3 regions of the Ruegeria sp. SCP10 genome follow, and region 3 is predicted to be linked to each of the others. Evidence: riboswitches for the same ligand, from Rfam matches in the RefSeq annotation. Region 3 holds a riboswitch; each other region holds the start of a gene.

Region 1 (2,200 bases), on a different contig from region 3:
CAGCGTTCGCAGAACTCGGTACAGTCATCGAAATAGATGCTGTCACGATGAGCTTGGCGTTTTTCGGGGTTCGCGCCTACGTGCTGTCCGAAGTAAACAAGCTGAAAATCCCCATGGGTGTGCACACACCACGTGACCTGTTCGCGCAGGAAAGGTTTGAGGATTGAGGCCGCATATTCATCGTGATTATGCGGCGCGTATATGTCACCGATATCATGCAGCAGGGCGCCAACGATCCAATCTATGTCTGCCCCGTCAAACCAGGCGCGGGTGGCCGATTGCACCGAATGGCCAAGACGTGTGACTTGATAGCCGGACAGGCTTTTGTCGAGCCGTTCCATTGCCTCCAGCAAACGATCTGCCGTTCCTTTGCAGTACTCACGCTCCAGAGTATCGAGGAAGGTGTAATCCTCTTTGTCCCCGTCCTTCATCTGCGTGAATTTCACCTGGTCCATAGCATGTCCTTTGGCGTTTACGTGTGGGTCAGCGGGCGCAAGCAAGCGTACAATTCTGGACTATCCACGCAAACACCGGACTCGGCAAATCAAACCTGTTGTGTCGGTGAAAGCTGTAGTCGCCGGAGCTTAGCGTTCGACGTCGTCCAAGAGCACAAAGCTGTGCGATGATCCCGCAGCCCGTTTTAGTCACAGCGGCATGCGAAAGGATCGGCGGGCCTGTGCGCCGCCGCGCCTTTCACGTTTTGGCATGGCGAGTGGCAAAGGTTTGAACGGCTGTTCCAGCGAAGTCAGAAGCAAGTCGCAGAACGCTGCAACGGCAGGTGAGTGATTCATAAATGGTGCAGCTGTTTCGTAAGCATGCCTCGCAGCTACTGCATAGCTGGCATTGCCTGGAACACCCGCGATCCATTGCATATAGCCAAGCTGTCCCATCTGACGTGCTTCATCCGCAGGCATGGGGCCTGTATCGAGTTGAATAATCGTCCGTTCCAATAACATCGCGCCCTCCGCGCAAGGGGAGGAGTGTGGCTGGTCACGGTGATGTGCCGGGGACGCTTGGTCCTTCGGTCGTCTCTGCCGTTCCCAAGGCACCCCGCCCGGGTTCAAGTTGACTGCGGCGCATGGCATCACACACCGTAGATGGCAGGTCTCCTGACTTGCGGGTCAACGCTTTCCCGTTCCTTCCCGAGCTCTAGGGCTCAGTGGTTTTCAACGGGGTCGCTCACCGCTTACAGTTGCGGGGGCAGTCACGGAGTTGGGTATGAACCCGCACCGTGTTCCCTTTTCAGCCGACTCAAGCTGAGCCGGACACCATCTCGTTTACTGTCTCATACGCAAATCACTATGTCCATTGGGTTCGGATGCAATCTGATCATCGCGGGAAAAGGCTTGTCAAAGCGGGTTCGATCGTTAGGGGTCTTTACAGAGCGTGGCATTCGGGTGCCTTAATGTTCGCAAATGTTGAAGATCTGAACAGAAAGAACCCTCATATGTCGAACCATGGCTACGACTCCGGCCGATTGAACCTACCATTTGTTGGCATCTGCACCTTTGGCAAATATCCGTATGTCGAGGATTGGGGTGCGATTGACGCCGACGTTGCGGTTCTTGGCGCCCCGTTTGATTTTGGCTGTCAATGGCGGTCCGGGGCGCGGATGGGGCCACGCGCGATCCGTGAGGCGTCGACGCTGTTCTCATTCGGGCATGCAGGGGCCTATGATCACGAAGATGATGTCACCTATCTGGATCCGGCCAAAGTAACCATTGTCGATATCGGGGACGCGGATATCGTGCATACCGACACGATGAAAAGCCACGCAAATATCGAGTTTGGGGTGCGCAAAATACTGGAGGCGGGGGCGCTACCGGTCGTCTTGGGCGGCGATCATTCGATCAACATCCCCTGCATAAATGCCTTTGATGATCAGGAACCGATCCATGTGGTGCAAATTGATGCGCATCTGGATTTTGTCGATGAACGGCATGGGGTGCGCTATGGCCATGGAAACCCGATGCGCCGCGCCGCTGAAAAATCCTATGTCACCGGGCTTAGTCAGATCGGCATTCGCAATGTGTCGTCCACCGCCAAGGATGGCTATGTGGATGCCCGCGCCATGGGATCAGACATCCAATCTGTCCGGCAATTCCGCAAGATGGGAGTCGATGGGATGCTGGCCCGCATTCCCAAAGGCGCGCGGTATTATGTGACTATCGACATTGATGCCTTCGACCCATCCATCGCC
Region 2 (2,200 bases), on a different contig from region 3:
TCAGCGCCCCGGTTGGGTTGTTGGGATTGTTGATCGCAATCAGGCGCGTATCGGGTCGCACCATCGCCCGCAACTCGTCCAGATCGGGCAGGAACGCGTTTTCGGGCCGCAGATGCAACAATTCGATATCGGCACCGATGCTTTCGGGAATGGAATAGTGTTGCTGATAGGTCGGGATTACAGAGATCACGTGATCACCACGCGATACCAGCGTCTGATGCACCAGAGAGTTCGCGCCGATGGTCCCATGCGTCGTTAGGATGTTATCCCGGCCCTGACTGTCATACAGGCCACAGATCGCATCGCGCAGGCGTTCTGACCCTTCAATCGCGCCATAGGTCATCTTCATGGATGACAGATCGTTCAGAATACTGTTGTGCTGGCCCGCCATGTCGAACAGTTCGCCCAGCGTGATGGACTGAATGCAGGTCTCAGCCAGATTGAGTTCGCAGGTCGTCTCGAACTCATTCATCCACATCTCAACACCAAAGGGTCTGATTTCCATTGGGGCTCTCCTACTTTCAGCATTTGGGGCGATGGCACGTAACGGACGCACGGTTATGAAGATGTCTTATACCGCCAAACCAGCCAAGCGGAAGATTGCGGGTTTGTGCCTGAAATGTATCCAGGGGTTTTACTTCACAAACCCGGGTTCGACCCGAGCATTGAGATGTCTGTTTTGAAACTGGAAATGTCGCAAGCCTCTCAGCATAAGAACCGCGCGACTCTATCCTGTGCATGTGAGGTGCCGCTGTTTGAGTCTCAGACAGCGGAGAATTGGGAAGCCGGTGAAATTCCGGCACTGCCCCCGCAACGGTAAGGAAGGTCAGGTTCGGCAATCAACCACTGGGACGAGGATCCCGGGAAGGTGTCGCAACCGGGCGGAAGCCCCTTTCAAGTCCGGAAACCAGCCTTGCAGATATGTCAAACCGCGGGTGGCGGTGGGGGCACATGTTTCGGACGTGATCCTCGCGCGCCTCCGGACGGTTCCTCCTTGTCATCTGCCCAAGCAATGCCGCGGGGCGCGGCAGGAGAGCCAGAAATGAACAGCATTCAAAGCCTGTTGGCACGTCGCATCCCTGGTTACGCGCTCGAGCAGGCGTTTTATACAGACCCCCAGGTATTTCAGGCCGATCTTGAAGTCATCCACTACCGCGATTGGCTGTTTGCCATTCCGGCCTGTGAACTGGTGAAAGCAGGTGACTACGTAACCTATACCGTGGGCGCCCACCGCGTTGTCATTGTGCGTGGTGCTGACAACCAAATCAGGGCGTTTCACAACACCTGCCGCCACCGTGGTTCGATCATTTGCAAGGCTGCAAAAGGCAATGCGCCTAAACTGGTTTGCCCCTATCACCAATGGACCTACGAGCTTGATGGTTCATTGCTGTGGGCGCGCGATATGGGGCCGGATTTCGATCCGAAACAGCATGGGCTGAAGACAGTTCATTGCCGCGAGCTTGCCGGGTTGGTTTACATCTGTCTTGCGGACAACGCCCCAGATTTCGACATGTTCGCCAACACCGCGCGCCCTTATCTGGAGCCGCATGATCTGGGCAACGCCAAAGTGGCTTTTGAAAGTTCAATCATTGAAAAGGGTAATTGGAAGCTGGTTTGGGAGAATAACCGCGAGTGTTACCACTGCGGTGGCAACCATCCCGCGCTATGCCGCACCTTCCCTGATGATCCTGCAGTCACAGGGATCGAAGGCGGTGAGACGCCGCTGCATATGCAAGCCCATTTTGACAGGTGCGAAGCCGCCGGGATGCCCTCGCAGTTCTACCTGCATGATGACGGGCAATTCCGTATGGCTCGGATGCCTCTGAAAGAAGGGGCGCAAAGTTATACGATGGATGGGAAATCCGCCGTGCGGCGCTGGCTGGGCCGGTCGCCGTTTGCGGATGCAGGGGCGTTGTTGAAATTCCATTATCCAACAACCTGGAACCACTTTCTGGCTGATCATTCCATCGTGTTCCGCGTCACACCAATCAGCCCGACTGAAACCGAGGTCACAACCAAATGGCTGGTTCACAAGGATGCCGTTGAAGGGGTCGATTACGATCTGAAACGTCTGACCGAGGTCTGGATTGCCACCAATGACGAAGACCGTCAGGTGGTCGAGGATAATCAGCTGGGTATAAACAGCCCGACCTATCTGCCTGGCCCGTATTCGCCGACGCAGGAATCTGGTGTGCTGCAA
Region 3 (2,200 bases):
TCATGCACCACCAGCCGTTCCGGCTTGGCGTCGAACACCAGCGGTTCGCCGCAATTGTCCACGGTTACTTCATGGGCAGCCGCGCCGCTGGCCAAGCCGGTGACCATCAAAGCTGACCAAATTTTCTGTTTCATCAATGTCTCCTGTTAAGATGAAAGCGTTCGTTTTCGGATATCCAGCGCCGGGATCACGCGCCCTTCGTGCTGGAAGCACAGGTAGTCAACACCAAACGTGTCGCGCACATGATCCGGCGTTAGTATCTGGTCGACTCGCCCAAAGCCCGTCATGCGTGTGGATTTCATCAGCGCGACATGGCTGGCGAATTCCGGGATCATGACAAGGTCGTGCACGATCATCACCACCGTCACGCCCAGTTCGGCCACCAGCGACAGCATGTGCCCTTTGGCATCGGGGTCTAGATGATTGGTGGGCTCGTCCAGAAACAGCAGCGAGGGGTTCTGCGCCAATGCACGTGCGATATGGGCGCGTTGGCGTTCGCCACCCGAGAGCCGCTGCATCGGCTTGTCGGCCAGATGGGTCAGCTCGGTCGTGCGTAGAACGCGCGCAAGATCCATCTTGTGATCTTCCGCCGAGCGGTCGCTTTGAATGGGAATCTGGCCGAGCGCAACGTAGTCGCGCAGCTTTAGGCGGCCATCGGGCAGTTCCTGCTGGCCAACAACCGCAATGGTCCGGGCGCGTTCCTGCGCAGACAGGCTGCGCAGGCTTTGACCGTTGATCCGAACGTCCCCCAGCGCCAGACGCTCGACCCCGCAGAGCAGGTTCAGTAGAGTTGTTTTGCCGGCACCGTTCGGACCGGCGATGGCAAGTATGGCCCCTTCTTCCAAAGAGAACGAGACGCCTTGCAGCAACACATCGCCATTCAGGGCGTAGTATTCCAGGTTTTCCGCGACCAGAAAGCTCATGCCTTACCCGCCTTTGGAAGACGGGGCAGGCGTGCCAGAGTTTTGAACAACAAGGCGGGGGGGCGATCCGTTGCGCTGGTCCAGCCGCTCTCGCTATCGCGGTACTGATGGGCGAAGGTGGCGATCGCATCCAGATCGGCGGTGCTTTGTATATCGCCAAACAGGTATTGCGCCTTGCCTTCGGCTTGCAGACCGATGGCCATGGGACGTTCGCATCCTGCCATGCAGGGGATCAGTCGCGTAGCGAACCCGTCAGACAGCGACGCGTCCAGCAGACTTTGGGCGGCGCTGGCTTCGATCTCACCCTGGCAGGTCGAGCAGATCAGCACAAAGTGATCAGCGTTGCGGGTCATTGCCACCCTCAACGCGCAGGACGCCCGTGTCGAAAGTGCCAGTCCCGATAGGACGCATATGTGCCATCAATCCTCCTTCCAGGACGCCCCGTCCCGGGTTGGTTTCACAGGTGATGGCAGGTCTCCTGACTTGCGGGTCGTCGCTTGGCCAACCTTCCCGGCCTTCTCGGGCCAGTGGTGATTTGGCGTCGCTCTCCGCTTACAGTTGCGGGGGCAGTTACGGACTTAGCCTGTTCCGATATTCCGGGGGCCGCACCGTATTCCCATTTTCATCCCGCACCCAAAGCTGCGGGAACCATCACAGGTCAGCTATTCTGGTGAAGATACGCTTGTCAAGTATCGTCGTTAACGACCGAGCACTATTGTACGACCCGCAGGATGGGCCGCCTTTTGACATGCGCGCGACGTTCTCCGTCGGTTGGGAATCGGTTGGCAAGTGTCAGGCCCGCCTGCACGACATGGGCATCCGGATACCCGCCAGAAAGCAATCCAGCGGCATCGCGGGCGGCTGGTGTTTCATCGCGCCGCATGTGATGCAGCATACGCATCAACGCCAGTTCATCACTGGTAAAATGGTTGCGGCTTTCGACGCAGAGCGGGTCGTTGAACGCCAACCCGTAGGGGCGGCTGTAAAGCGTGGCCTTGATGATCTTGTAGACCAGATGGGCCAAGGTCAGACCCTGATCCACGCCCCACCGCTCGATGGCGGTAGAATACGCAAATTGCCAGGATTGCGTATCGGGCTCTGCAAAACTTTGAATGAAATGGCGCATCACCGGCAGGAGCCCGTGCTCGAAATCGTCAAATTCGAATTGGACCAGTGGGCCGATCGATTTGTTTTCAGGAGGTGTCATGCGCATTTCTTCCCTTGTTTTGCGACGCGGGATATAAGGCTGTGCACGTTTTCTGGCAGATTGTTCTGAT

The links. A riboswitch is a leader RNA that binds a small molecule or an ion and turns the genes downstream of it on or off. The one in region 3 is predicted to bind cobalamin.
Region 1: another riboswitch for cobalamin. It lies ahead of ABLN87_RS10250 (hypothetical protein); the one in region 3 lies ahead of ABLN87_RS14085 (DUF1636 domain-containing protein).
Region 2: another riboswitch for cobalamin. It lies ahead of ABLN87_RS10560 (aromatic ring-hydroxylating oxygenase subunit alpha); the one in region 3 lies ahead of ABLN87_RS14085 (DUF1636 domain-containing protein).

Annotation. Positions count from the first base shown of each region.
Region 1 is NZ_JBDZYF010000003.1:248,931-251,130, forward strand. Features, by position in the region: gene ABLN87_RS10245 (HD domain-containing protein) at 1-455, opposite strand, end outside; gene ABLN87_RS10250 (hypothetical protein) at 645-956, opposite strand; cobalamin riboswitch at 1,083-1,288, opposite strand; gene speB (agmatinase) at 1,448-2,200, shown strand, end outside.
Region 2 is NZ_JBDZYF010000003.1:309,870-312,069, forward strand. Features, by position in the region: gene ABLN87_RS10555 (aminotransferase) at 1-505, opposite strand, end outside; cobalamin riboswitch at 727-930, shown strand; gene ABLN87_RS10560 (aromatic ring-hydroxylating oxygenase subunit alpha) at 1,043-2,200, shown strand, end outside.
Region 3 is NZ_JBDZYF010000006.1:71,777-73,976, forward strand. Features, by position in the region: gene ABLN87_RS14075 (ABC transporter substrate-binding protein) at 1-134, opposite strand, end outside; gene ABLN87_RS14080 (ABC transporter ATP-binding protein) at 147-923, opposite strand; gene ABLN87_RS14085 (DUF1636 domain-containing protein) at 920-1,276, opposite strand; cobalamin riboswitch at 1,375-1,591, opposite strand; gene ABLN87_RS14090 (hypothetical protein) at 1,636-2,130, opposite strand; gene ABLN87_RS14095 (hypothetical protein) at 2,127-2,200, opposite strand, start outside.